Regions from separate parts of the Arthrobacter sp. NPDC058288 genome, predicted to be linked through region 1. Evidence: riboswitches for the same ligand, from Rfam matches in the RefSeq annotation. Region 1 holds a riboswitch; each other region holds the start of a gene.

Region 1 (9,600 bases):
CGGCGTCGAGGTCGGCGATGATGTCGTCGATGTGCTCCAGCCCCACCGAAAGACGGACCAGCCCCGGAGTGACCCCTGCCACCGCCTGTTGTTCCGCTGTCAGCTGGCTGTGCGTGGTGGACGCCGGGTGGATGACCAGCGAGCGCACGTCACCGATGTTTGCCACGTGCGAGTGCAGTTCCAGCGCATCCACGAAACGCTTGCCGGCCTCGGCCCCGCCGGCGATGTTGAAGGAAACGATCGCACCGGTGCCCTTGGGTCCGTACTTGCGGCCGCGCTCGTACCAGGGGCTGGACGGCAGGCCCGCGTAGGCAACGGATTCGACGTCGTCCCTGGCCTCCAGCCATTCGGCGACGCCCACGGCGTTGGCAACGTGGCGCTCGACGCGCAGGCTCAGGGTTTCCAGGCCCTGGGCGATAAGGAAGGCGTTGAACGGGGACACCGCGGAGCCGAGGTCACGCAGCAGCTGGACGCGGGCCTTGAGGATGTAGGAAAGATTCGCGCCCAGGGCGCCCCCGGCGCCGAGGTCCCTGGCGTAGACAAGCCCGTTGTAGGTGGGGTCAGGGGTGTTGAACCCCGGGAACTTCTCCGGGTCCTTGCCGAAATCAAAGTTGCCGGAGTCCACGATTACACCGGCGATCGCGCTGCCGTGGCCGCCAAGGTACTTCGTTGCCGAGTGGACCACAATGTCGGCGCCCCACTCCAGCGGCCGGATGAGGTACGGCGTCGACAGAGTGTTGTCCACGATCAGCGGGACGCCTGCCTCGTGGGCGGCGCCGGAAACGCCTTCAATATCCAGGACGTCCTGGCGCGGATTGGACACCACCTCGGCGAAGAAGAGCTTGGTGTTGGGCCGGACGGCGTCCTTCCACTGCTGGAGGTTGTCCGGGTCCTCCACAAACGTCACCGAGATGCCGAACTTCTTCAGGGTGTGGGCCAGCAGGTTGTACGTGCCCCCGTAGAGGCTGGGGCTGGCCACCACGTGGTCGCCGGCTTCGGCGACGTTGAGGATGGCGAATGTCTCGGCGGCCTGTCCCGAACTGAGCAGCAGCGCCGCCAGCCCGCCTTCAAGGCTGGCCACGCGCTGCTCCACCGCGTCCTGGGTTGGATTGCCGATGCGGGTATAGATGGGCGCCAGCTCGGCCAGCGCGAAACGGTTGGCGGCGCTTTCGGCACTGGGGAACACGAAGGACGTCGTCTGGTAAATGGGGAGGGCCCTGGCGCCGGTGGCGCTGTCCGGCTCCTGGCCGGCGTGGATCTGGCGTGTTTCGAAAGACCAGGCATTGGACATTGGAGGCTCCTTCTAGGGAAGGGCACCGGGGCCGGCGCACGTGCCGGGCCGGGTCTGGTGCCGCGCTTGCCGTCCGGCGGTTGCCGGAGGCCAGGTCCTCACCCGGGGCACCCCACCGCGGAACGAGGGTTGCCGGCCAGCAAGCCGGGGCTCAATGCTGGCGCTCATGACCTGGACCCAGTGTAGGAGCGGAGCAAACCGTCTGAATAGGTTTATGACGAAGGACGTCGGCTGCGGTATTTCGTGGGCTTTGGGGCCGTCCGCCATAACGTCCCATCTTGGTAAGGACACCCTTAGCTGAGAGCTCCATCACAAAGTGCCAAGATGAGGGCATGCGCATGGATCACGTCTCTTACGCCTGTGAACAAGATGGCTTGGCTGCCACCACCGAACGTATTGCAACCGCCCTCGGCGTCGAAGCCGTGAAGGGCGGGGTACACCCCCGTTTTGGCACCCGCAACATGATTATCCCGCTGGCCGGGCACAAATACCTGGAGGTCGTGGAGGTCCTGGACCACCCGGCATCCGACAAAGCTCCGTTCGGGCAGGCTGTCCGGGCACGCTCCGCAGCGGGCGGCGGCTGGATGGGCTGGTGCGTCGAAGTGGACGACCTGGCACCGTTCGAAGAACGCCTCGGCCGCTCGGCCGTTAACGGCAACCGCAAGTTCCCGGACGGCCGCGAACTTGTCTGGAAGCAGATCGGCATCCTGGGCCTTATCGCAGACCCGCAGGTGCCGTACATGCTCAAGTGGGAAGGCGACCCGGAGCTTCACCCGTCCAACGCCTACCCGAGCAACGTTAAGATGTCCAGCCTCACCATCGCCGGTTCGGCCGAGCGCGTCACGGAATGGCTCGGTCAACCGGTCGAGAAGCCCTTGGAGGATGTGGCTGTTGAATGGGTCGCCCCGAAGGGGACGCCGGGAATCCTCTCCGTCACGTTCGAAACCGCCTCCGGCGCGGTAACCATCTAACCCCTGTTCCACCGTGTGGCCCTCCGGGCCACGGGCAGCGCGCTGCCCTGACAAACTTCGGCCGCTATCAGCGGGTGCCAACGACGTCACCCACCGATAGCGGCCGAATCCTTTTAAGAGGTTGCCGGCTAGCCCAGCCCGATGGCCTTGCCGAACAGGCTGAAGCCGACGAACGCCACAACGTCCAGCAGCGCATGGGCGATCACCAGGGGCATCACGCGGCGGGTCTTCGTGTACACCCAGGCGAAAACAACACCCATCACGGCGTTGCCGATGAACGGGCCGAAGCCCTGGTAGAGGTGGTAGCTGCCGCGGAGCATGGAGCTGGCGAAGATGGCCAGCGGCATGCTCCAGCCGAACTTCCCGAGCCTGTCCAGCAGGTACCCCACCACGATGACTTCCTCCACGATCCCGTGCCGTACGGCGGAGAGAATCAGCACCGGGATGGTCCACCAATAGGCGTCCAGCGCGCTGGGGATGATGGCCGTGGTGATGCCCAGCGCCCGTCCGGCCGCATAGAGCCCCAGGGAAGGGATGCCGATCAGCGCTGCCAGGCCCAGCCCCTGCAGCAGGTCCTTCCCCGGGCGGGCGAAGGTGAAGCCGAGTTTGCGGAAGGCCGAAGCGCCGGACTCCCCCGACTTCCGGTGCTCGGTGAGGAAATAGATGACCAGCACCACCGGCACCAGGGCGAAAACAATATCCAGCAGCTGGTAGGTCAGGTCGAAATATTCGCGGCTGCTCTGGGAGCGGTTAAGGGTGGAGGTCCCCTCCGCAAGAGGTGCCCGCGTCAGCTTGTCCAGCAACTGCACCACCGAATACACGGCCGACTGCCCTAGCGACAGACCGAGGACAATCCAGACTTCTAACCGCAGACGACGGCGGGAGGGAACCAGCATGTTCCTATCTTGCCTTCCCTTTCTGGTTCTTTCCTGTCCGCCGCTTCCGGCTGGTCGGGGCCGCCGCTTCCGGCTGGTCGCGGGGGCAACACATCCACGTGGCCGCGCTGCCCGGGGCCTATGCTTGGAATTTATGAGTGCGCCCGGAAAAATCATCATGATCCGGCACGGCCAGTCAGCCGCCAATGCCGACACCTCCATTTATAACCGGGTGCCCGATTACCGGATACCACTGACCGAACTCGGCCTTGCACAGGCCCGGGCCGCAGGCGAGGAGATCCGCCGGGAACTGGACGGCCGGCAGGTGTGTGTCTACGTCTCGCCGTACCTCCGGGCCTACCAGACTCTCGAAGCGCTCAATCTGGGACCGCTTGTAGAGCGGATTATCGAGGAACCCAGGCTTCGTGAACAGGACTGGGCGAACTTCCAGATCGCCGGGGACATCGAGGACCAAAAAGAACTCCGGAACGCCTACGGCCACTTCTTCTACCGGTTCAGGGAGGGTGAATCCGGATCCGATGTCTACGACCGGATCTCCTCCTTCATGGAAACACTGCACCGGCACTGGTCCAAGCCCAGCTACGCCCCGAACGCCCTCTTCGTGACGCACGGGCTCACCATGAGGCTGTTCTGCATGCGCTGGTTCCACTGGTCCGTGGAGTATTTCGAATCCCTCAACAACCCGGACAACGCCGAAGTGCGGACCCTGGTGCGCACGGATGAAGGCAAGTACGAACTGGACAAGCCGTTCAGCCAGTGGGAGGACCGCCGCGTGGACGAGACAGTCCTGGACGCTCCGCCCATGATCTTCTAGCGGCCGCGTTTCAACGCGCCCGCACGCCGGCCCGCCAGACGGCGTGGGTCAGCGGGATGCCCGGCCGGTAGGCAAGGTGGGTGGCGGAGGGGGCGTTGAGCAGGTGGAGGTCCGCGCGGTGCCCGACGGCGATCGAACCGACCGCGCGTTCGCCGTCGGCGTCGTTCCCCTCGTCGCGGTGCAGCGCCAGCGCGCCCCCGTACGTGGCGGCCCGGACGGCCTCGTGGACGCTGAGCCGCATCTGGAGCACGGCCGTGGTGACGCAGAAGGCCATCGAGCTGGTGTAGGAGGTACCGGGGTTGCAGTTCGAGGCCAGGGCGAGCTGCACACCGGCGTCGAGCAGTTCCCGTCCCGGTGCCAGCGGCTGGCGGGTGGAGAGGTCGCAGGCCGGCAGGCACGTGGCGACAGTCCCCCGCGTTCCGGCGCCGGCCGCCGATTCCCAGCCGGACCAGCTGTCCGCGAGGTCGTGGACGTCGGCGCGGGACAGGTAGTTCACGTGGTCCACGCTGGCGGCCCCGAATTCAACCGCCAACCGCACCCCGGGCCCCTCTCCCAACTGGTTGCCGTGCACGCGCAGGCCAAGGCCCGCATCCTTGCAGGCCTGCAGCACTCGGCGCGACTGTTCCTCGGTGAACGCCCCCTGCTCGCAGAACACGTCCGCCCAGCCGACATAGGGCAGGACGGCCGCCAGCATGGGCCCGCACACCAGGTCGGTGTATTCGTCGGGGTCGTTCCCGGCGGGGACCAGATGGGCGCCCAGGTAGGTGACTTCGTCAGCCACAGTCGACGCGATGCGCGCGCTGCGCGTTTCGTTCTCCACGTCCAGGCCGTAGCCGGTCTTGGTTTCCAAGTACGTGGTGCCCTGCGAGACGGCTTCGGCCACGCGGCCCAGGGCCAGCCTGGTGAGGTCGAAGTCGCTTGTCCCGCGGGTGGCGCCAGTGGTCACGGCGATGCCGCCGGCGCTGTAACTCTCGCCGGCCATCCGGGCCTCGAACTCCGCAGTCCTGTCACCGGCAAAGATCAGGTGGGTGTGCGAGTCCACCCAGCCCGGCAGCAGCGCCCGGCCTCCCGCGTCTACGGCATCGTCAGCGGCCGGCGCGGCCGACGACGGCCCGATCCACGAAATCCGCTCCCCCTCGATCACCACGGCGGCGTCCTTGAGGACGCGGTGCTCCGCGTCCTGGGTCATCAGCTCGGCAATGTTGGTGATCAGGGTGCTCATGGGTCCATTCTTCAGTGCCGGATGGACCAGCGGGTTGCGGCCAGCGCAACCGCTGTCCGGGATGCCGGACTGAGCCCGGCGTCCTCGTCCCGGGCGCCCTGCCCCGCCGACGGCCCTGCCAGGATGAGGTCGGCTGCGAGCTCAGCAATGCCGGACGAGGTCTGGAAACCGTAACCGCCCTGTCCGGCGAGCCAGAAGAATCCGGTGGCTTCGGCGTCGAACCCCACCACCGGGACGCCGTCGGCAGCTTCGGTGCGCAGGCCGGTCCACGCGGACTTGACGTTCCTGATGCCCATGGTGGTCACCGCGTTGAGCCGCGCCACCAGCGCCTCGACATCGCCCGGGTAGGGCTTCGCGTCCTCAGGCCCGCTCGGCACGGATTCCGACGGCGAAATCAGCACGTCCCGTCCTTCCTTGCGGAAGTAGAACGATTCGTCCGCTGCCGCCACCATGGGGCAGGAATCCGGGAGGGGACGTTCGACGTCGACAATCGCCGCCGTGCGCCGGTACGGCTGGAGGCCGAGCTTCTCCACGCCGCTGATCACGGCCAGTTCATCGGCCCAGGCCCCGGCAGCATTGACCACGATCCCGGCCTGGAACGCTTCCTGGCCGGCCCCGAGCTCCCAGCCGGACCCCAGCCGCTGGGCGGAATGGACCTTGGCTCCGGTGATGATGTCCACCCCGCCCGCCTCGGCACGGCGCCGGTGGTCTTCCAGCAGCACGGGGGCGTTGCAGGCGAACGAACCGGTATCCAGTCCGGCCGCGGTGAAGAACCCTGGCTCCAGCACCGGGCACAGCTCCAGTGCTTCGGCATGGGAAATCCGGTGCATGTGCCCGCTGGCTTCTTCCCGGACGGTCTCTTCGTCGCCGATCAGCATGAAGCTGCGCGGCGAAAGGACAGGCTCCGGAAGCTCCGCGTCCCGGGCCGCAATCAGCCCGAGCGTGCGGAGCGTCAGCTCCTGCACCACCACGGGGCCGTAGCTGGGAATCAGTTGCCGGGCCGAGCGGGCCGAGGTGTGGTAGGCCAGGGACTGTTCGGCCTCGACGAGCGCAACGCTGCATTTAGCGGCAAGGGCAGAGGCGAGGGACAGCCCGGCAATGCCGCCGCCCACAATCACCACATCGTAATTTGCTGACATGACTCCATCCTTGCACCCGGCAGGACGTCACGTCAGTACCTTAGGCTCCTACCGCGTCGCGGCTGTCCACGAACGCCCGGACGCAGGCTTCGACGTCCTCGGCACTGTGCGCGGCTGAGAGCTGGACACGGATCCGGGCGGCCCCCTTGGGCACCACGGGGTAGCTGAAGGCAGTGACGAACACTCCGTGCCGGAGCATCCGGTCTGCCACCTTTGCCGCCATCACGGCGTCCCCGAACATCACCGGCACGATCGCGTGCTCGCCGTCCAGCAGGTCGAACCCTTCTTCCGCCATCCGGTTGCGGAACAATTCGGCGTTGGCAAAGAGCTTGGAGCGCAGTTCGGCGGAGCTCTCCACGAGATCCAGGGCCTTCAGCGTCGCTGCGACGATGGCCGGTGCCAGCGAGTTGGAGAACAGGTAAGGGCGGGCCTTCTGCCGGAGCATGGCGATGACCTCGCGCCGGCCGGAGACGTAGCCGCCGGAGGCGCCGCCCAGTGCCTTGCCGAACGTGCCGGTGTAGATGTCCACGCGGTGGCCCACCCCGGCGTGCTCGGGGGTTCCCGCGCCGGTGGCGCCCATGAAGCCCACGGCGTGTGAATCGTCCACCATCACCAGGGCATCGTACTTTTCGGCCAGGTTGCAGATGGCTTCGAGCGGCGCGAGGTAGCCGTCCATGGAGAAGACGCCGTCCGTCACGATGATCTTGCGGCGGGCCGGGTTCTCCTGCGTAGTGGCCTCGATCAGTTTCGCTTCGAGGTCCGCCATGTCGCGGTTGGCGTAGCGGAACCGCCGGGCCTTGCAGAGCCTGATGCCGTCAATGATGGACGCGTGGTTCAGGGCGTCGGAGATGACGGCGTCTTCGGGCCCGAAGAGGGACTCAAACACGCCGCCGTTGGCGTCGAAGCAGCTGGAGAACAGGATGGTGTCCTCGGTGCCCAGGAACTTGGAGACGCGCGCCTCCAGTGCCAGGTGCAGGTCCTGGGTTCCGCAGATGAAGCGCACGCTGGCCATGCCGAAGCCCCGCTCGTCCATGGCGGACTTCGCGGCGGCAATGATGTCCGGGTGGTCCGCCAGGCCCAGGTAGTTGTTGGCGCAGAAGTTCAGCACGTCGGCGCCTGCCTCGCCGATCCGGCCTGCCGTGATGTGGCTGGCCTGGGGTGAGTCGATGTGGCGTTCCGTTTTGAACAGGCCTGCCGTGCGGATCTCGTCCAGCTCGTTCTGCAGCTGGTCCTTGATGGCTGAATACATGGGGTGTGCTCCTCAGCTGGGTGAATCGTTAATCGGTGCCGGAAAGTATTGCAAGGTCTAGAAGACGGTCCAGTCCAGGACAACTTTGCCGCCCACACCGGCGCGGGCAACGTCGAAGCCCTTCTCCCAGTCCGTGGCGGGCAGGGTGTCCGTGACCACCGCCGAGATGTTGGTGTGCAGCACCGGGTTGGAGGACAGCATGGCGCTCATGGCGTACCAGGTCTCGAACATCTCGCGGCCGTAGATGCCCTTCATGGTCAGCATATGCGTGACCACCTTTCCCCAGTCGATGTCGATGGACTGGCTCGGCAGGCCCAGCATCGCGATCCGGCCGCCGTGGTTCATGTTGTCGATCATCTCCGGAAGGGCGGTGGGATGCCCGGACATTTCCATGCCGATGTCGAACCCTTCGCGCATGCCCAGTTCGCGCTGGGCATCCTTGACGCGCATCTTCGAGACGTCGATGGCAAGGTCCACGCCGAGCTGGCGGGCCAGTTCCAGGCGCGGCGCGGAGACGTCGGTGATGGCGATCTTCCGGGCGCCGGCGTGGCGGGCCACGGCAATGGCCATCAGCCCGATCGGACCGGCCCCGGTGATCAGCACGTCCTCGCCCACGAGCGGGAAACTCAGGGCGGTGTGGACTGCGTTGCCGAAGGGATCGAAGATGGCGCCAAGTTCGGGCGTGACCGAGGGATCCTGGTGGACCCAGACGTTCGTCTCGGGGATCACCACGAATTCGGCGAATGCGCCGTCACGCTGGACTCCGACGCTCACGGTGTGAATGCACATCTGGCGGCGGCCGGCACGGCAGTTGCGGCAGATGCCGCAGACAATGTGGCCTTCGCCGGAGACCCGGTCGCCCACTTTGACGTCGCGGACGTCCTCGCCGGTTTCCACCACTTCGCCGTAGAACTCGTGGCCGGCGATCAGCGGAGCCTCGATCATGCCCTGGGCCCAGGCATCCCAGGACTGGATATGAAGGTCCGTGCCGCAGATCCCGGTGGTCATCACGCGGATCTTCACGTCGCCGGGGCCGGTTTCCGGCTCCGGCCGGTCCACCAGCTCAAACCCGGCGTGTGCGCCGGCCTTGTACAGAGCCTTCATTGGCTTCCTTACTCTTGGTTTTACTCTCAGGAATGCGGCGCCCCGCAGAGGTGCGGCGGGGTTGGCTCCCTTCATTAGAACCACAAAGAAGCATTAGCACAACCGAATTCTTCTCAATCGACGATTTAGAAAAATCTAAGCAATAGACTCGGGGAATGGAAATCCATCAGCTCGAAATGCTCCGGGAACTCGGCGCCCTCGGCAGCGTCAAAGCGGTGGCCGAAACGCTCCTGGTCACCCCCTCCGCCGTCTCCCAGCAACTGGCGGCTTTGCAGCGCAGCGTGGACGTCCCGCTGACGCGGAAGGAAGGCCGGAACCTGGTGCTCACCGAGGCCGGCCAGGCACTGGCGGACGCCGGTGCCGCCGTCGTGAGCGCGATGGCGGATGCGCGGATGGCGATCGGCGCGTACCACGGCTCCACGGTGGCACCGGTGACGGTGAGCGGTTTTCACAGCGCCGGCCAGGCACTCTTTGCGCCTCTGGCCCGGCTGCTGGACTCACCGGACAAACCCAGGGTGCTGCTGTCCGACGAGGATGTTGCCCAGCAGGACTTCCCCGCACTGACTGCCCGGTATGACCTGGTGCTGGCGCACCGGATGGACCACAGCCCGCGGTGGCCGGAGGAGCGGGTGGCCGTCATCCCGCTCGCGCACGAGCCGCTGGATGTGGCGTTATCCGCCGGACACCGGCTGGCGGGCAAGGAAACCCTGACGGCGCACGACGTCGTCGGCGAACCGTGGGTGACCAGCCACACCGGCTACTCCCCCGCGGACGTGCTGTCCGCCGTCGCGGCGGTGTCCAGCCGCGAGCTGAACATTGTCCACCGGATCAACGACTATTCCACCGTGGCGGGACTCGTGGCCACGGGCAGTGTCATCGGGCTGCTGCCGCGGCACACCGCCCGGCCCGTGCTG
Region 2 (9,600 bases), on a different contig from region 1:
TCGAGCGGCTGGACCGAGGGGCGGCCAAGGAGGTATCCCTGCCCGTAGGCCATCCCCAGGTCCATTACGGCCGTGAGCTCGGCCTGGGTTTCGATTCCCTCGGCAACCAGGTCCGCGCCGACTTGCCGGGCAAACTCCACCATGGCCGCGCCCAGGGTCTTCTGGCCCGCGGCGTGGTCGATTCCCGCGATGAGGCTACGGTCGAGCTTGATGATGTCCGGGCTGAGGTGCGTGACCTGGCTCATCGAGCCGAACCCTGCCCCCGCCCCGTCGACAGCCAGCCGCAGTCCGCGCAACCGAAGGGGTGCCAGTGCTGCCACGACGGGATCGTATTCATGCTCGGCAAGCCGTTCCGTCAACTCGATGACGATCCGGTCCACGGCCAGTTGGGATTGCTCCACGAACGCCCGGAGCCGGGGGTCGAGGCAGGTAGCTGGCGACAGGTTCAGAGCCACATACACGTGGGGCGGCAACTGTTCCGCGGCAACAAGGGCTGCCTGCAGGGCGGCGAATTCAAGGTCCGTCCCAAGGCCCACGGCAGCAGCCTCATTGAACCAATGATCCGCACTCGCGCCGTCGTCGCTGACGAAACGCGTCAGCGCCTCCACCCCGACGACGTTCCGGCTGGGAAGTTCGTGGATGGGCTGGAACGCGGTGAGGAGCATCCTGTCGCCGAGGATCGCCTCGATGCGGCGCCTGCTCCGGCGGGTGAACAGCACCGTACTGCCGTAGTCCTCATCGGGAGTCGGCAGGTCGGGACTGGGAAGGGCGTCCTCGGAGTCGTCCGACTGCTCGTCCGTGATGCTCCGGGTGGCCATGAGGTGCTCCAGGAGAGCGCGTTCAGGATTACCCGGGTGCGATTCCATCCGGCTGCGCAGCTGCTCACGTGCCCACTCGCTCTGAGGAGTGGCGTCATCCAGTACCGACTCGATGATGTCCCACGCCTGTCCACGGATCGTCGGATCACTCACGTCCGAAGGCGGGATCGACTGCGGTCCCCGGAAAGCAGCCGACTCTCCATCGGTCAATGCTGGAAAAGAAGTCTCATCCATTGACATTGGCTATTCCTTTATAAGTGCTGGTCCCGGCTGAGCCCGGGACCCGTCCATGATTGCACCGCGCACTGATTAGAGGATGCGGGAACCGCGAACGTTTCAAAAGCGTACAACGAGACCGTGCTATGTGTCTCTAGCTGTGTCCGAGTCGTGATGCTAAGCACGCGAGCTAATCCTCCACGAATTCCGCGGCCAGATGGATGTGGTTATCGGCCAGCCACACCGGATTGAAGGCCTTGCTCAGGTAGTTGCTGCCGGCGTCGGGCGCTATTGCCACCACCACAGAGCCGTGCGGCGCGGCGCGCGCGACCCTGAGTGCCGCAGCCACCGCAAGCCCGGACGAGGGCCCCAGGGACAGCCCCTCTTCGTTCAGCAGCCGGTGCTCCGTCGTGTACACCTCATTGTTGGGGATGCGCAGGAAGCGGTCCACAATGCCGCGATTGAAGATCTTGGGCCACTCGGCTTCCGGCCAGGAGTTGCCCACGCCGTCCACCAGGATCTCGCCCGGAGGGCCCCCGCTGTACACGGAACCAACAGGGTCCGCGGCGATCACCTCCACATGGCCGCCGGTCTTTTCCTTCAGGTACCGGCCGTTGCCGCTGATGGTGCCGCCGGTGCCGATCCCGGCCACGAAATGCGTCACTTTCCCGGACGTCTGCTGCCAGATTTCCGGCGCTGTCCCTTCGTAGTGGGCCAGCGGATTGGCCGGATTATCGAACTGCTGAGGCCGCCAGGCTCCCGGGTTTTCTGCCGTGATCCGGGCCGCGACGGCCCGTGCGTTCTCCGGCGACTCCGACGGCGCGGCCCAGTCCGTCACCACCACCCTGGCGCCATAACGGTGCAGCGCGGCGAGCTTCTCGGATGAGATGGTGTCCCCGGTGACCACCACCACGGGGTGTCCGGTGAGGGCACCGATCAGCGCCAGCCCGATCCCGGTGTTCCCGGAAGTGCTCTCCACAATGGTTGCCCCCGGCCGGAGCTCACCGCTGCGCTCAGCCGCGCGGACCATGCTCAGTGCTGTCCGGTCCTTGATGGAGCCGCCGGGGTTGTCGGATTCGAGCTTGACGTACACCGTACTGCCCAAGCCCTTGCCAAGGACGTCCAGCGGCACCAGCGGAGTGTTTCCCACCTGTGCCAGGACGGCGCCGGCATCTGCCGCAACATCAGCCTCCCGGACCGCGTGCCTGCCCGTCATGGTGCCCATCGCTGCCTTTCTGTGCTGCCGGCGGCATGGGGTCCCGGGCCGCCGATCAGGGCACTGTTTAGGCCGCTGCCGAGGAGGACGTCCAGCTCAGCGCGCGCCTCGTCCACGAGCGCCGCGGCCGGCAGGTGCCGGGCCAGCAGGCCGGAAAGGCTGTCGACGACGGCGGCCGTCCCTTGTCCCAGCGGTCGCACCGCCCGCGCTTCCGCCCCGCCCAGCAGGTACGCCGCTGTCAGCGCCTCGATGGCGAGCAGCTTCCCGGCAGCATCGACGGAACGCTCCAGCTGCTGGAGTGCCAGCGGCGCCAGCGTGGAGTGATCTTCGACGTCGGCGGACAGCGTGGGCGCACCGAGTGTTGCCGGCGCCGCCAGGAATTTGAGCTCGGACAGCAGGCCGGCGGCCGAATACCAGAGCAGCCCGGGCAGCTCTTCCGGCTCCAGCGGCGCTCCGTTCGTGGCAGCTTCGAGGTGCCGCTGGCGGATCCGCCGCTGCGGGGGGTAGAGCTTGGCGATCCGGCGTTCGCTGCTGATCCCGAGGTGGGCCAGTCCCAGGCGCAGCGCCTCGAAGGCCAGGGCCAGCTGCATGGGCTGGAAGTTGCCGCCGGAAACCATCCGCCCGGAGCCGATGTCTGTGAGGGGGTTGTCACCCCGACCGTTCAGCTCCACTTCCAAGGCATCTTCCAGGGCAGTGATCTGGCACCGGACGGCGCCGTGGGTCTGGGGTGCCGCCCGGAAGGAAAGGGCGTCCTGCACCGAAACCTCCCGCTCCGAGTCCTCCAGCCACCCGCCCTCGAGGAGCCGCAACACATGGGCCGCTGTGACCGCTTGCCCGTGCACGGCTTTGGCAGCCTGCACAGCCGGTGAAAACGGGCTGAGGTTGCCGCCGCCGTCGTGCCTTGCGGTCGCCTCAAGCGACAGCGCGAGCGCCGTGTCCGCAAGGTCGGCGAGCCGCAGGATGCGGTGCAGGACCAGCGCGCCGACGCCGATGGAATAGGAGTTGGAGCTGACCAGGGCCAGGGCTTCGCCGGGCGCCAGTTCCAGCGGAGCCAGCCCGGCGTCGGCCAGCGCCTGGCCGCCGGGCACCAGCTGCCCGTCCGACCCCACGGCCTGGCCCTCCCCGATGGCGACGGCGGCCACCGCGGCCAGCTGGGTGAGGTCGGCGGACCCTACGGATCCTTCGCGCGGGATGGCGGGGACCACGCCCCGGTTGAGCATGTCGGCATAGAAGCGGGCTGTTTCCGGCCGGACTCCGGAGCCGCCGCGGCTGAAGCCCACCAGCCGTGCCAGAATCACTGCCCGGACCTCATCAGCGCCCAGCAGGTCCCCCACGCCGCTGTTGTGGTACCGCACCACCTGCACCTGGTAGGCGAGGATCGACGTCTCCTCCACAGCGGTGTCGCGCCCGGAGCCGAGCAAAGTGTTGAGTCCGTAGACGCGGTGGCCGGAATCGATGGCCTGCTGCACCACCTCACGCGAGAGCCCGATCAGCTCCTGGGCGTCCACGCTCAGGACGAACTTCACGGCCGGATCGGCCGCGGCTTCAGCGATGTCCCTGGCGCGCAGGTGCGCCGTGCCGATCAGGAAGGTGCCGCTGCCGTCGCCCATGGCACTAGAAGTCCAGCAGGTTCCGGCGGAAGCCGCCGTCGCCATAGCTTGTCCGGAGCAGCCCGCGGCGCCGCAGCACCGGGGCCAGCCGGTCCAGCACGCCGTGAACCGTGGCCGGATCAACGAAGCCGGAGAACAGGAAGCCGTCCCCGCCCACCCGGACGCCGGTTTCCTCAAGGTAGTCGGCGATCTCCTCGACCGTGCCGATGATGCTGTCCCCCGCGCCGCCGCTGCGGGCCTGCAGGAGCTGGCGCAGCGTGGACCCGGGAGGGCCCGCCTTGGCGAAATGGTCCAGGGTGCCCTGGTTGCTGTTCGTGGTGAGCTCAGGGAGGGTGGCGTCGAGGTCGAACTGTTTGAAGTCGATCACGGAAAGGTAGGAGATGGAGTTCAGCTGGCTGTCGATGTCGCGCTGCGTCAGTTCCCGGCGCTGCTCCCGGAGCTCGTCGGCTTCGGCGCGGGAGCCCACCACGGCGGGCTTGAGGACATACAGCACCTTGACGTCGTCGGGGTTCCGCCCTGCCGCCGCCGCCTCGGCCCGGATCGAATCGCGGTAGGCCTTCATGCCGTCCGCTCCCCTGGCCAGGCCGATCGCGACGTCGGCGTTGCCGCCCGCGAATGCCTTGCCCCGCGGGGACGCCCCGGCCTGAACCAGGACGGGTTCCTCAGGCAGCGGCGCGGTGTTGAGCGGGCCCCGGACCTTGAAGAAGCGGCCGTTGTGGTTGATCGGGTGAACCTTCGTATGGTCCGCGAAGATCCCGGCGTCCGCATCCTCGACGATGGCGTCCGGATCCCAGCTGTGCCAGAGCTTGCGCACCACCTCCACGAATTCCTCCGCTTTTTCGTAGCGGAGGTCATGCTCGATCTGCTGGTCCAGCCCGTAGTTCTGCGCGGCCAGGTCGCTGCCGGAGGTCACCACGTTCCAGCCCAGCTGGCCGTTGGAGAAGTGCTGCAGGGTGGCCAGCAGGCGGGCCGCGGTGAACGGCGGGTAGAAGGACGCGCTCACCGTGGGAACAATGCCCAGGTGTTCCGTGGCGGAGAGCAGGTAGGGCACCAGGGCCAGCGGATCGTGTTTGGGCGCGAAGGACGCCTGCGCCAGCGACACTTCAGCGGTCCCGCCGTAGGTGTCCGGCACCGTGAGGGAATCCTCGATGATGAACAGGTCCAGCCCCGCACGTTCGAATTCCCGCACGGCGTGCTGGTAAACGGCGGGTTTCTTCCAGTCGTACCCGATGCCGTACCCCGGCGTGCCCCAGCCCTGAACGCCGAAACCGTGACCCACGAACCAACCGAAGTGCAGCATGGGACTGACTGTATTCCGGTTCGATTCGTTCATAGCTGCCTGATTTCATCCGGCGTTACGGCGGTTCATCTCCCGTCATTATCCTCCCGGCATGGACTTTTGTAACCGCAATATGGGGTCACTCACGGGGCACCGGAAACGCGGAGGCGGCGCCGCTTTCGGCTGTGTCCCGTTACGGAAGATGACGACGACGGCGGTGCGGGCCGCCGTCGTAAGTGTTACGTTTTTGGGGAGTAATGAGAACCGGCGCCAAGCCCTGACTGGCCGGTCGGCAACCCTCCTTCCGCGGCGGGGTGCCTCAGGTGAATACTCGGCATATCGATATTCGAGCTGCAAGCGTGAGAGAAGGAGATCCGTCGTGTCCGACGCACCCGCACCGCTGGCCCCGGCCGCCAACCCGGCCGCCGCTGACCAGGAACAACCGGCCCTGCCGCAGGAAAAGCTGGCCTACCGGCTCATCACCGGCCCCGACGACCGCTCCTTCTGCGAGCGCATCTCCGCGGCCCTTGCCGATGGCTATGTCCTGCACGGAGGCCCGGCGGCAACCTTCAACGGCACCAGCGTGATCGTGGCCCAGGCCGTGATCCTGCCAGCGGCCGTCGCCAGTTCGGACGCTGCAGTGGCAACCGCAGTGGACGAACTTGAGTTCGACGCCGATTTCCCGGGCGAAGGCTTCGAGGGCCACGCATGAGCTACGCCGGAGACCTGAGCCCGCAGGACGCCTGGGCCAAACTGGAGCAGGGCGCCGTCCTGGTGGATGTCCGCACCGAGGGCGAGTGGGCGCACATTGGCATCCCGGACACCAAGGCCACGGACAACGATCCCCTCTTCATCCAGTGGACCTTCCCCGGCGGCATCCCCAACCCGGATTTTGTCGACCAGCTGAAGCAGCAGGCCCCCGAGGACTCCGGCGTCGAACTGGTGTTCCTCTGCCGTTCCGGCGTACGGTCCGTCGCCGCGGCAATCGCCGCCACGCGGGCCGGGTTCACCGCATACAACGTCCTCGAAGGCTTTGAAGGGGAACCGGACCGTTTCGGCGAACGCACCGTCAACGGCTGGAAGAACCGCGGCCTGCCCACCAACCTCGGAAAGAACTAAGTGACCTTCAATCCCGACGCCGCCGGCTGGAGCCCCGACACCCAGGCTGTCCGCGGCGGACTTGACCGCACCAATTTCCAGGAAACCGCCGAGCCGATCTTCCTCAACTCGGGGTTCGTCTACGAATCCGCGGCAGCTGCCGAGCGGGCATTCACCGGCGAGGACGAACGGTTTGTCTACTCCCGCTACGGCAACCCGTCCGTCGCCACCTTCCAGGAACGCCTCCGGCTGCTTGAAGGCACGGAAGCGTGCTTTGCGACGGCGTCCGGCATGTCCGCCGTCTTCACGGCGCTGGGTGCCCTGCTGGCTGCCGGCGACCGGGTGGTTGCTGCCCGCTCACTGTTCGGCTCCTGCTTTGTGATCCTGAACGAGATCCTGCCCCGGTGGGGCGTCGAAACGGTGTTTGTGGACGGCCCGGACCTGGAACAGTGGCGCGCCGCCCTTTCGGAGCCGACGACGGCGGTCTTCTTCGAGTCGCCGTCCAACCCGATGCAGGAAATCGTGGACATCGCCGCGGTCAGCGAACTGGCGCACGCGGCAGGGGCGACCGTCGTCGTCGACAACGTCTTTGCCACTCCGCTGCTGCAGCGCTGCGGCGAGCTCGGCGCGGATGTGATTGTGTACTCCGGCACCAAGCACATCGACGGCCAGGGCCGCGTCCTGGGCGGCGCCATCCTCGGCACCAAGGAGTTCATCGAAGGCCCGGTCAAGCAGCTGATGCGCCACACCGGGCCTGCGCTTTCCGCCTTCAACGCCTGGGTGCTGACGAAGGGCTTGGAAACCATGGCGCTGCGCGTCAACCATTCCTCGGCCTCCGCGCTCCGCCTGGCCGAATGGCTGGAGAACCAGCCGGCGGTCAGCTGGGTCAAGTACCCGCTGCTGAAGTCCCACCCGCAGTATGAGCTGGCGGCCAAGCAGATGAAGGCCGGCGGCACCGTGCTGACGCTGGAGCTTTCGCCCTCAGGGGGCCGGAGCGCGAAGGAAGCAGCCTTTGCGCTGCTGGACGCGCTGCGGATCATCGACATTTCCAACAACCTTGGCGATGCCAAGACGCTCATCACCCACCCGGCCACCACGACGCACCGCGCCATGGGGCCGGAGGGCCGCGCGGCGATCGGGTTGAGCGACGGCGTGGTCCGGCTGTCCGTGGGACTCGAGGATGTTGACGACCTCATGCGCGACCTGGAGCAGGCGCTCAAGCAGATCTGAGGGACGGCTACCTGTTTCTTCCTGCCCCGCCGAACGTCAGGTGTCCAGTTCCCAGTGCAGGCGGATCGCTTCGGCTATCGGGCCGGCCGCAACGTCCACGGTGAAAGCCACGGGCGCGGTTCCGGTCTCTTCGATGACGGTGTCATGGTAGACGCGCCCGCATGCCGGGCACAGCGTGTAGAGGTCCTCGTCCCCCGGCCACTCGGCCAGCCCGGGCGGGACGGGAGTTCCCTCGCCAAGGTGCACGGGCATGCCTTCGGAGTTGGCCTGGATCAGCCCCTCGTCGCTGACGGTGTTTCCGCAGACGCAGGTGATGGTGGTGACATCGTGTCCCGTGACTGTTGCGTATTCGGTTTCCATGGCGCGCTCCGGGGTAGTAGGAACCTGTTCACGACTGGCGGACGCGCAACAGCACGGGCGCCTTCTCGCGCGCGGTGATGGCCTCGGTCCGGCGCATGCTCACGTCCACAGCGTGGGCGACCACTGCGGCCAGCCCGGCAGCGGCGTCCGAGGTCCTGGCAAGGCCTTCCTGCATGGCAACACGCTGTTGTTCCGAACCGGTCCCCCGGCCCAGGATTCTCCGCACGCCTTCCCGGGCAAGTTCCAACTCGTCCTGTTCCGCCAGGACTGGCGCCACATAGTCCACCAGCGCGTCCACCACTTCCTCTGCGGGAGCGGGACGGAACGTGCCGAAATCCAGAAGGTCTCCCCGGAGCCCGCAGTTGCTCGCCTGCCACGCGGCCATCCGCAGCAGCACCGTCGGCACGGGCGAGGGGTCCACACCGGCCCGCCATTCCCTGCTGGCCGATTCCACCAGGCCGCGCACCAGGACGGCGATCAGGGCGGCGTCCTCGGCCTGCAGGCAGACGTCCGCAACCCGGACTTCCACGGTGGGATGGTTGCGGGAAAGCCTCGCGTCAAAATAGATCATGCCTTCGTCAAGCAGCACGCCGCTGTCCAGCAGCCGGGTGACCACGCGGCGGTACATGGAGTGCGTCCCGAAGATCTGCGAGGGACCCGACGTCGGCCAGCGGTTCCAGGCCTGCGTGCGGTAACTCTCGAAGCCGGTTTCCACGCCGTTCCAGTACGGCGAGTTCGCGCTGAGCGCGGTGAGCACCGCCAGCTTGTCCCTGATCCGGTCGATGACGGCCACGCCTTCTTCCGGGGATTCGACGAAAGTGTGGACGTGGAACCCGCAGGTCAGCTGCTCGTGGACGGTGAGGCCAAAGCGCTCCTGCATGGTGGCATAGCGGGGATTCGGCGTGGTGTGCGTCGTGGAGGCAATCGGCGAAGTCGCCAGCGCGGCCACCCGCGCATTGTGCTTCTTCGCGGCGGTGTCCGCCAGGGCCCGGCCCTGGAGGATCTGGAGGAGCAGCTCCTCATAGTTCAGGCACGGGCGGGTTTGCGTTTCGATCTGCTCGAGTTTCAGTTCGGCAGTCAGTCCGGTGTCGTTGTCGTCACGGGTTGGATCGTGGGGGTCCGGGATCCGGGGTTTGTCCGGGGCATCGTCCGCAGCAAGCTTCCGCCCTGCCAGCAGGGCGTCCGCCAGCGCCAGCGGCTCCCCGGTCACGGGGTCCACAATCAGCAGCTCTTCCTCAACCCCGAAAGTTCGCATGCATACATTGTGCTCCTGTACGGCCCTGTACGACAGGCGCCGCAACGGCGCCTGTCGTACAGGGCAGGACGGGTCAGTCCTGGAAGTACTCGATTTTGGCGCCGATGGTGTTGAGCCGCTCGGCCAGGTCCTCGTACCCGCGCTCGATCACGTAGATGTTGCGCAGCTCGGACACCCCGCGGGCGGCCAGCATGGCCAGCAGGATGCATGCAGCGGGGCGCAGCGCCGGCGGGCAGCCCACCTCGGCGGCACGCCACCGCGTGGGTCCATTGACATAGATCCGGTGCGGATCCAGCAGCTGGACCCGGGCGCCCAGCTTGTTGAGCTCGGTCAGGTAGATGGCGCGGTTCTCATAGACCCAGTCGTGGATCATGGTCTGGCCTTCGGCATTGGCGGCAATGACGGCGAAGAAGGGCAGGTTGTCGATATTCAGGCCCGGGAACGGCATCGGGTGGATCTTGTCCGTGGGGGCATGCAATGCGGAGGGTTTGGTGGTGACGTCCACCAGCCGGGTGCGG
Region 3 (9,600 bases), on a different contig from region 1:
ATGTTGTACAAGTGACCAAAAGCCGTTAAATTAGTGCGTATGGACACATACGGTGAACGCCTGGAAGCAGCACTTGCCAAGCAGATCAAGATCGAACTGGCAGAGCGCGACATGGACCAGAAAGACCTGGCCGAGCTGGTAGGTGTCGAACGCGCCACCCTGAACCGCTACATGCAGGTCAAGCGCAGCATCCCGATGCCCGTTTTCTTCAAGATCGCCGAAGCCCTGGGGGTTACTCCGCAGGTCCTGATGCAACGCTCTGAGGCTCGCATTCAGACAGAAGGCTAGAAGCGCTCACTCCACGATCGGCAGCCATGTCGCCCAGTTCGCGGACCGTCATCGACTCGGTGTGGATAGAGTTTTCGTGCTTCAAGTAGTACCCCCGGTTAGAACATATATTCGAATAATGAAGACTATAAACCAACTGGCCGACAGCCCGCGCCCCGCTTGCGAAGCGCCCTTCCCCCGCGTCTTATTATGCCCCATATGGGTCACTACTGGCGGGTAACCCCTACCTTCTGAAGCCGTCCAGGAGTAGCTTGGTATCGACGCAGGTTAGACCCATATGGGTCGCACGTGCGCCGCTGGAGTCGTGGCGATCTACGGACGGATAGCATCATGAGCATGCCCAGTGGTAAACAGCCGGAGCCCGGCCCGTTCGCACGCGCCTTTTCGGCGCACGTGCGTTCGGTCATGGACGCTGGGGGTGTGACCACTTCGGCCCTGGCTGTCGCGGCCGGCTTGTCTCGCAACTATCTTGGCAAGCGGTTACGGGATGAGGTGCCGTTCACCCTCAACGACGTGGAAGCCATAAGCAAGGCACTCGAAATTGAACTCCCGGAACTCTGAACGCAACGCAAAAAAGGCCCCATCCGCGAAGTCTGAGGATGGGGCCTTTTTTGGGTCTAAACCGGGAGCCAATGTTGTTGGCTACGCCAACACGGGACTGAATAGAACTGAATGGGACTACACAACTTCCGCTTGTTTCCGGGGATTACAGCCCAAACAGATGTGCAGAAATATGGCTAGACGGGTTTTCAATTCCCCCCATCTCCACCATCGGGACCGCGGCAACGCAGTTCCACCCCGTGCAAAAGGCCGGAAGCGAAAGCTTCCGGCCTTTTGTTTTCTGCACCGTTCCTGCATTCTCCCAACGGCCGGCGGTGGCCCCGGGTTCAGCGCTTCTTGATGTGCGCCACGGGGTCCACGTGGGCGTCCAGCTCATGCTTGGACTTCTTGTCGGCCCTCTTTTGCTTGATGGTCTTGTCCGATTTCTTGGTGACCTGCCGGTGCGGCGATTTGTCAGGCATGTCGCCCTCCCTTACTTCGGGGCCTTGAATAGGCCCCGTGCTTGTAAGGTACGCCTGTTTTGCCACGAATGAAACTGGCCTAGGAAACGGGCACTTCAACGTCAACGATGCCGACGAACCGGCTGCCGATTCCCTCGTATTCGCTGCGGACGAGCCCCGGAAGCACCGCTGGCAGGTCGCCCGGTGCGTGATGGGAGCAGCAGACGTAGGTGAACGGCGGCCACCATTTCTTGGGGCGGGCGGCCTCCGAGAAACCGCACACGGCGCACGTCAGCTGGACCCAGACAGGCCGCTTACCGGTCCGGTTTGCCCTTGACTGGATGAGCCAGGCCGGTGGATGGTCCAGGAGTTCAGACAGTTCAGCGTCCGTCAGCCGGGAGGGAATACCGTGACGGTGCGCCATTTCCAGGGGAATATCGAGGATCTGAGCTGCTTCACGTCGCGTAACCATCGTTTAACGATACGGGACGCCGGGCCGCATCGGATTCACGACTGCGGGACTCCAGCACGCACGGACGGCTCTGCACAGGCTGTCAGCCGGCCAGGGCGATTCCCAGGGCTGCGGCGGAGAGCCCGGCCACGAGATTGACGGCCACGTTCAGGGCCGCAGCGAGGTAACGCACCTCACTGACAAGCCGGATGGTGGCGGTGGTCCAGGAACTGAACGTGGTAAGCCCGCCGGCCAGTCCGGTGGCGATCGCCGCATGCCATTCCTCGCCGAGCCCGAGCCGGCCGGTAACGCCCACGGACAGGCCGATGACCAGTGAACCGGTGACGTTGACCACCAGGGTTGCCCAGGGCCAGTGCCGTCGGGTCCCGGCACGGTGCGCGAACCAGGTGTCGATGGCAAACCTGAGCAGTCCCCCCGCAACGCCGAAGACGCCCACCAAAAGCGCCGTCATGAGGCTCCACCCGTCCGGTCGCTCAGGGCCTTGCCGGCTTTCCAGCCTGCAGCGGCCGCAGCAAGCCCCAGGACCAGGGAAAGTGCCAGATAGATCAGCCAGGTCACGTGCTGTCCGGACCGTGCCTGCTGGTCGACGGAGAACACCACGGCCGAGAAGGTGGTGAACGATCCCAGCAGCCCAGGACCAATCCCGGCTCTGAGCCAGAATGCGGTCCTGGGGCGCGCAATCCACAGGGTGGTGAGGGAGGCGAGGATAAAGCTTCCGCAGACGTTGATGGACAAAGTGGTCCACGGGATCGCCCCCGCCGCGTCGGGAAAGAGGAAACCCAGGCCGTAGCGGAGCTCTGTGCCCGCCAGCGCCCCGACTGCCACCGCCGCCCACGCCCGCCAGCCCGGGTTACTGGCGGCACTCATTCTGGCAGCGCCCCTTCAGGCATCCGCCAGCCGGCATCCGGCGTGGCGGGATTCGCTGTAGACCCATAGCGCTGACGAGACCTCGTCGGCGAGGTCGAATTCGCGGTCTGCGCCTGCGGAGCCGATCCTGACCACGAGCGCTCCGCCAAACGGTTTCCGGCCCAGCACTTCGATGTCGGCGTCCAGATCGATTTCCTGCGAGGAAAGGTAGCGCAGGAGCTCGGGATTGTCGTCGCTGATCCGGGTGATCCGGCCTTTGTGTCCCTCGTCGAGTTCGCTCATCCGGTGGGCGTGCGGCATGTGGACGGTGCCGTCGGCCGCCGGGATGGGATCACCATGCGGGTCGCGCAGGGGATTGCCGAGCTTGCCGGCCATCCGCTCGATGAAGGTATCCGACACGGCGTGCTCCAGCAGTTCGGCTTCGTCGTGGACTTCGTCCCAGCTGTAGCCGAGCTCCTGGACGAGGTACGTCTCAATGAGGCGGTGCCGCCTCACCATGGAGAGCGCAAGCCGGACTCCGTCGGACGTGAGCGTGATGGCGCTGTAGGGCTTGTGGTCAACGAGGCCCTGGTCCTTGAGTTTGCGGACCATTTCCGAAACCGAGGAATTGGCGACGCCGAGCCGGAGTGCCAGCTGCGAGGAGGTGATGGGCTTGTCCTGCCACTCCGTGAAGGAGTAGATGACCTTGACGTAGTCCTCTATCGAGGAGGAGGGGGCGCCGGTCTTCACGAGTTCAAGCCTACCGCTTTGGTTACGGGACTCATGCCTTGAACGCCCGCCACGTCTGGGTCAGGTAGGGGAGTCCGATAATGTCCTCGGCGGAGTATGTCAGGTGCTCGTGGAGGTACCAGTCAAGGTTGGCGCGGACTTTGGCCCGGATGCTTTCTCCGGCGGCGAGGTAGTAGCTGCGCGACTTAGCCAGTTCGACGATGTCCTTAGTGGTCACGGGGTCTTCCCAGCGCGTCAGATGGCTCTCAAGACCGGCGAACTCCGGCCCGATCGCGGGACGGAAATCCGGCTTGTGCACGTCGCCCGCATGCATGATCCGGGAAAGCCGGTGGACCCACGGCACGGATGTGTCCAGTTGGTTCCAAATCAGCCCCAGCACTCCGCCCGGGCGAAGAATGCGGGACAGCTCGGTGCTGGCCAGGCGGGGATCACACCAATGCCATGCCTGCGCAACGGTCACGACGTCGAACGCTGCGTCGGGAAGGCCCGTGGCCTCCGCGGTGCCCACGGAAGCGGGAACGCCGGGAAGCGCCAGCCGCAGCTGGGCGAGCATGTCCGGTGAGGGATCCACTGCGGTGACAGCCAGGCCGCGCTGTACCAGCATCGCGGTGTACTTTCCCGTCCCGGCCCCGATGTCAGCGGCGTCGGACGCGCCGGCTGTCCCGCCAACGCTTCGGAGCAGCCACTCTACGGAACCGGCGGGATAGCCGGGACGGACCCGGTCATAGTGTTCGCCGCCGTCCTGGAAACTCCGGCCGAGCTCGTACCGGCGCTGGTGGTGCAGTTTGGGGCCTCCCCGTGCCACGTGCAGTCTCCTTCGGGCAGGCTGGAATTCTTACCCCTCGAATTTACCGCACGCGCCGCGACGTCAGTCTTCAGTCCTCAGTGCAGGGTGCCGCCCCGGCAGTGCCGGGGGTGTTGGGTGCCCAGTCCGGGTAGCTGCGGGTGTCGTTGGCCGGCACCCAGCGGCCCGAGTCCACAACGTAGTCCCAGCCGAGGCCGGTCCTGCGGAGTTCCTCGATGCCTGCGAGTAGGCGCTGGGCGTCCTCCAACCGGGAACCGACGCCGAAGCTTGCCCGCAGCGAGCCGGACGGCAGTCCCAGCCGCTTCAGCAGGGGGTGGGCGCAGAAGCGGCCGTCGCGCAGGCCTACGCCGTGCTCCGCGGAGAGGTAGGCTGCCACAAGGCCGGCGTCGTAGCCAGCGACGGAGAAGTTGACCACACCGATGGTGTCCGTGGCGTGGTCGGTGTCGCTGAAGATCTGGTGGACAGTGACGCCGTCGATCTTCCGCAGTCCCTCGACGAGGAAGGACCGGATGGCCGTCTCGTGGGCGTGCCACAGGTCCTGGTCCAAGGCGCCGATGACCTGGGTGGCCCGGGCCAGGGTGGCGGCCCCAAGGACGTTCGGTGAGCCGCCTTCATGCCGTGCCGGCCCTGTAGTCCAGCTGACGGAGTCCAGCCGGGCCTCACGCACGGCTCCGCCGCCTGCGAGGTGGGGCGTCCCGGCGTCGAGCCAGTCCGGCCGGCCCACGAGGACGCCGCTGCCAAACGGCGCGTACAGCTTGTGGCCTGAGAAGGCGAGGTAGTCGACGTCGTCCGCGGCGATGTCGATGCGGCGGTGCGGGGCCAGCTGCGCCGCGTCCACAACGATCCTGGCGCCGTGTTCGTGGGCCAGTGCGGCCAGTTCGCGGATGGGAAGGATCTCGCCGGTGACGTTGGAGGCGCCCGTGACGGCCAGCAGGCTGATGTCACCCTGCTGGAGCTCGGAACGAAGATTCTCCAGGGTGGCGGTGAGCGTGGGGGCGGCAACAACACTCCGGTGCGGCACTCCCTGCCAGGGGAGCAGGTTGGCGTGGTGTTCGATGTCGAGGTACAGCACCTCGCCGGTGTGTCGGCCGTCGGCCACCGGCAGGCACCCGGCCAGCAGGTTCAGTGAGTCCGTGGTGTTCCGGGTGAAGATGACGGAATCGTCCGACCTGCCGCCCACGAACCCGCGGACGATGTCCCGGGCATTTTCATACACCGACGTGCTGATCTGCGAGGCATAGCCGGCGCCGCGGTGCACGCTGGCGTAGTACGGCAGGATCTCGTTGAGGTAGGCGGAGACAACGGACAGCGCCGGGGCCGATGCGCCGTAGTCCAGGTTCGCGTAGCGGACGTGGCCGCCCTGGATCAGCGGAGCCTGGATCTCCGCGCCGGTAACGGCTGAGAGGGGGCGCTGGGCGACGGTGAACCGCGGGTCCAGAAGGCCTGTAGCGGAAGAGGTTGCGGCATTTGCGGGGAAAGTGGCAGTAGTCATGGGGACCTCACTGTGAAGGGACCCCGCACTCCGGGGATCCGCGCTTGCCGGGTCCGTTCCGGACCGGCCTGGTCGTCACCCGGGGCACCCCACCGCGAATGGAGGGTTGCCGGCCAGCAAACCGGGGTTTAGCGCTGGCACTCGTGACCTGTTTCGAGATTAGGACATTCACCGGGCCGCGGGAAAGTCGCGGCAATTATTAAGCCCTTTGTTACGCGCGTCGGCAGAAGGGGGATTGCGCCGAATATAACGACGGCGGACACCCCCCGAGGGGGTAATCCGCCGTCGTTTATTCGGTCCCCGGTTGATATGCCTCCGGTGGACAAACCCGCGCCGAAACCGCTTGGCAGCGGGCCGGGTCGCGCGTCAGAGGAGGTCGTCGAGTTCCGGGTTCAGCCGCTTGAGGACCTCGGAATGAAGAATCGAATTGGTGGCCAGGGCGTTTCCGCCGAAGGGGCCGTCCACTCCTTCCAACGAGGTGAAGCGTCCGCCGGCTTCGGTGACAATCGGCACCAAAGCCGCCATGTCATAGAGGTTCAGTTCAGGCTCGCAGGCGATGTCCACGGACCCCTCGGCCACCATGCAGTAGGACCAGAAGTCACCGTAGGCGCGGGTCCGCCAGACTTCCTCAGTGAGACCCAGGAATTCGTCCAGGTTGCCCCGTTCCTTCCAGCCGCTGAGGCTCGAGTAGGAGAGGGAGGCGTCCGACAGCTTGGACACGTTGGAGACCTTGAGCCGGGTGGCGGCAGCAAGCGACCGTCCCATGTAGGCGCCCGCACCTTTCGCCGCCCACCAGCGTTTTCCCAGCGCCGGCGCGCTGACCAGTCCAACCACAGGCTCACCTTCATCCACGAGGGCGATCAGGGTGGCCCACACCGGCACGCCGCGGACGAAGTTCTTGGTGCCGTCGATCGGGTCGATGATCCAGCGGCGGGAACCATGTCCCGAACTGCCGAACTCTTCGCCGAGGACGGCATCTCGCGGACGGGAACGGGAGAGCTGGCCGCGGATGGACTCTTCAGCTGCCTTGTCAGCATCCGTTACCGGCGTCAGATCCGGTTTGGTTTCAATCTGAAGATCCAGCGCCTTGAAGCGGCTCATGGTCTGGGAGTCAACAGAGTCGGCCAGGACATGGGCGAGGCGCAGGTCATCGTTGTAGCTCGAAGCGGGTTGGGTCATGGTTCCAAACTACCGTCTCTGCAGCCGGCGGGCCGGGATGTCATGAAACGATGCCGAGTTCCTTGGCGTCCTGTGCTTCCATCCGGGGGTCTGTGCCGAGCAACCGCCGAAGGGATGCCAGGCGCGCCGCGCCGGACGGGCCAGCGTGTCCTTCGGCCACCCAGGCGTCCACACCGCAGTTGACGGCGGAGGCATCGTGCTTGCAGCCGCGTTCACAGGCATCCGTGCCGGGTTCGAGATCGGGGAACGAACGCAGGATCCGGTCCGGATCCACGTGGGCAAGGCCGAAAGACCGGATGCCGGGCGTGTCTATGATCCAGCTACCGGCGGGCGCGTCACTGATCCGCAGGGCAAGCGCGGACGACGACGTGTGCCGTCCCCTCCCGGTGACGGCGTTGACGCCTCCCGTGGCCCGCTCGGCACCCGTCAGGGCATTGACCATGGTGGACTTCCCCACGCCGGAATGGCCGAGCATCACGGTGACCTTGCCGTCGAGGTGGGCCCGCAGCTGCGAGACGGCGTCACTGTCCAGGCGGGCTGACAGCCCGTCATCGGAGCGTGCATCGATTCCGGAGGCCGCGGCGTCCGCAGTCCGGCTGATGATCACCGGAAAATCGAGGTGCCGGTAATTGGACAGGAGTTCCGTGGGATCTTTGACGTCTGCCTTGGTGACCAGCAGCAACGGCTCAATCCCGGCGTCGTAGGCCGCCACCAGTGCGCGGTCAATAAAGCCTGTGCGCGGCTCGGGATTGGCGGCGGCAACCACCACTACAAGCTGGTCCGCGTTCGCCACTACCGCCCGTTCGATGGGATCCGTGTCATCGGCGCTGCGCCGCAGCAGCGTGCGGCGGTCCTGGATCTTCACGAGCCGCGCCAGGGTGTCCGGCGCCCCCGAAACATCGCCCACCAGGGACACGAAGTCTCCGGCCACCACGGGTGAGCGGCGCAGTTCGCGGGCGCGCGCGGCAATCACCGTGCGCTCGTTCCCGCTGTCCTCGCCCACCACGGCCGTATAGCGCCCGCGGTCCACCGTGATGATCCGGCCGGTCACGGCGTCGTCGTAGCTGGGCCGGTCCTTGGTCCGGGGCCGCGAACCCTTCTTGTTGGGTCGGATCCGGATATCGGACTCGTCCCAGGAACCGGTGCTACGCCCCACTGGCCTGTTCCGTCTGCCGGCCCGGCTGTCGTGTCAGCATGGCTTCCCACAGTTGCGGAAAGTCCGGCATCGTCTTGGACGTGGTGCCGATGTCTTCCACCTCCACGCCGGGAACGGCGAGGCCCAGGATTGCCCCGGCGGTGGCCATTCGGTGGTCCGCGTAGCTGTGTACGACGCCGCCGTGGAGTTGGGCGGGCCGGATCACCAGGCCGTCGGAGGTTTCCTCGGCGTCCCCGCCCAGGCGGTTGATCTCCGTGACGAGTGCGGCGAGCCGGTCCGTCTCGTGGCCGCGGAGGTGCGCAATGCCGGTGAGCCGCGACGGACCCGTGGCCAAGGCGCACAGCGCGGCTACTGTCGGTGCAAGTTCGCTGGTGTCGGCAAAGTCCGCACCCGTGATTTCGGGCCCGCCGGTGACGGTGAGTGTGCCGTCGTCCAGCGTGACCGTGGCGCCCATTGAAGTCAGGATGCTGCGCCAAAGGTCGCCCACCTGCGTGGTGGGGGAGGGCCAGTTGGGAATACGGACCGTGCCCCGGGTCGCCAGCGCGGCGGCGAGGAACGGCCCGGCATTCGACAGGTCCTGCTCGATGCGGCGATCGAAGGCCCGGATGGGACCCGGCGCGACGACCCAGTGATTCGGGACGGAATCGTCGACGGACACTCCAACTTCCCTCAGGACGGCGACGGTCATGTTGATGTGGTCCAGGCTGGGGACCGGCTTGCCCACGTGCTCAAGGTGCAGGCCCTCGGTGAAACGCGCGCCCACCAGGAGTAGCGCCGACACGAACTGCGAGGAGGCGCTCGCATCAATGACCAGGTGGCCGCCCCGTACCTCGCCCGTGCCATCCACTGCGAAGGGAAGAGCCGACGGCCGGTTCCCGTCAGTGGCGCGAACCTCAACGCCGAGGGCAGCCAGTGCCTCGATGATGGTGCCCATTGGCCGCTTGCGCGCGTGCGGGTCGCCGTCGAAGACTGTCGTGCCGCTGCGGAGCGCAGCCACCGGCGGGACAAAGCGCATTACTGTTCCGGCGAGTCCGCAGTCGATCTCTGTATCGGACGCCGCGGCGTCCGGACTAAGGGGAGTGACCTCAAGATCGGGCCCGAACGAGCCGTCGCCGGGGACTTCCCTGATACCGGCTCCCAGTTGGCAAAGGGCCTGGATCATGAGGGCCGAGTCGCGCGAATGCAGGGGTGCACGGAGGCGGGAAGGACCATCAGCCAAGGCGGCAAGAACCAGGTACCTGTTAGTGAGGGACTTGGAGCCCGGGACGGTGACCGTGGCGTCGACCGGCGCTTCAGCGAACGGCGCCGGCCAGTGCGGCACGTCGGCCGCGGGTCCTGAAGTGGCTGGCTCGGTGGGGGCGGTGCCTGTCATTCGTTCCTATGCTTTCACTGCGTGGTCCACGGCCCTGCGGACAGCCTTGTCGGCCTTCTTGAGCTTCTTGGTGGTGGTCTTCCGAGCATCAGCGGCCAGGTGGCTGGCACCCTTGCGGGCATCGGCTGCCAGGTGCTCGGCCCGCCAGGCCAGGCTCGGTTTGCCCGCGGTGTCGACGGATGCGAGCAGCACCCCGCCGGTGAGAGTGACATTCTTCAGCAGCTGGGTGCGCCGCGCGT

Evidence for each region. A riboswitch is a leader RNA that binds a small molecule or an ion and turns the genes downstream of it on or off. The one in region 1 is predicted to bind S-adenosylmethionine.
Region 2: linked by a shared signal. The riboswitch ahead of ACFVWT_RS12345 (DUF1737 domain-containing protein) and the one ahead of ACFVWT_RS19570 (bifunctional o-acetylhomoserine/o-acetylserine sulfhydrylase) in region 1 are both predicted to bind S-adenosylmethionine.
Region 3: linked by a shared signal. The riboswitch ahead of ACFVWT_RS04615 (aminotransferase class V-fold PLP-dependent enzyme) and the one ahead of ACFVWT_RS19570 (bifunctional o-acetylhomoserine/o-acetylserine sulfhydrylase) in region 1 are both predicted to bind S-adenosylmethionine.

The regions. Positions count from the first base shown of each region.
Region 1 is NZ_JBHVYH010000009.1:7,924-17,523, reverse strand. It holds gene ACFVWT_RS19570 (bifunctional o-acetylhomoserine/o-acetylserine sulfhydrylase) at 1-1,291, opposite strand, end outside; SAM riboswitch class IV at 1,349-1,463, opposite strand; gene ACFVWT_RS19565 (VOC family protein) at 1,624-2,262, shown strand; gene ACFVWT_RS19560 (CPBP family intramembrane glutamic endopeptidase) at 2,391-3,158, opposite strand; gene ACFVWT_RS19555 (histidine phosphatase family protein) at 3,292-3,972, shown strand; gene hutI (imidazolonepropionase) at 3,983-5,194, opposite strand; gene ACFVWT_RS19545 (NAD(P)/FAD-dependent oxidoreductase) at 5,206-6,333, opposite strand; gene ACFVWT_RS19540 (glycine C-acetyltransferase) at 6,374-7,582, opposite strand; gene tdh (L-threonine 3-dehydrogenase) at 7,640-8,686, opposite strand; gene ACFVWT_RS19530 (LysR family transcriptional regulator) at 8,842-9,600, shown strand, end outside.
Region 2 is NZ_JBHVYH010000003.1:285,235-294,834, forward strand. It holds gene ACFVWT_RS12325 (EAL domain-containing protein) at 1-971, opposite strand, end outside; gene ACFVWT_RS12330 (PLP-dependent cysteine synthase family protein) at 1,225-2,250, opposite strand; gene ACFVWT_RS12335 (aromatic amino acid ammonia-lyase) at 2,247-3,860, opposite strand; gene ACFVWT_RS12340 (NtaA/DmoA family FMN-dependent monooxygenase) at 3,865-5,160, opposite strand; SAM riboswitch class IV at 5,393-5,505, shown strand; gene ACFVWT_RS12345 (DUF1737 domain-containing protein) at 5,540-5,851, shown strand; gene ACFVWT_RS12350 (rhodanese-like domain-containing protein) at 5,848-6,258, shown strand; gene ACFVWT_RS12355 (O-succinylhomoserine sulfhydrylase) at 6,259-7,467, shown strand; gene ACFVWT_RS12360 (hypothetical protein) at 7,504-7,827, opposite strand; gene ACFVWT_RS12365 (glutamate--cysteine ligase) at 7,856-9,082, opposite strand; gene ACFVWT_RS12370 (UDP-N-acetylglucosamine 1-carboxyvinyltransferase) at 9,156-9,600, opposite strand, start outside.
Region 3 is NZ_JBHVYH010000001.1:953,953-963,552, forward strand. It holds gene ACFVWT_RS04575 (helix-turn-helix domain-containing protein) at 40-288, shown strand; gene ACFVWT_RS04580 (helix-turn-helix domain-containing protein) at 625-849, shown strand; gene ACFVWT_RS04585 (hypothetical protein) at 1,176-1,310, opposite strand; gene ACFVWT_RS04590 (hypothetical protein) at 1,390-1,761, opposite strand; gene ACFVWT_RS04595 (fluoride efflux transporter FluC) at 1,844-2,212, opposite strand; gene ACFVWT_RS04600 (fluoride efflux transporter FluC) at 2,209-2,628, opposite strand; gene ACFVWT_RS04605 (metal-dependent transcriptional regulator) at 2,644-3,357, opposite strand; gene ACFVWT_RS04610 (class I SAM-dependent methyltransferase) at 3,389-4,162, opposite strand; gene ACFVWT_RS04615 (aminotransferase class V-fold PLP-dependent enzyme) at 4,233-5,654, opposite strand; SAM riboswitch class IV at 5,690-5,803, opposite strand; gene hisN (histidinol-phosphatase) at 6,021-6,833, opposite strand; gene ACFVWT_RS04625 (ribosome small subunit-dependent GTPase A) at 6,874-7,989, opposite strand; gene aroA (3-phosphoshikimate 1-carboxyvinyltransferase) at 7,979-9,361, opposite strand; gene ACFVWT_RS04635 (DoxX family protein) at 9,368-9,600, opposite strand, start outside.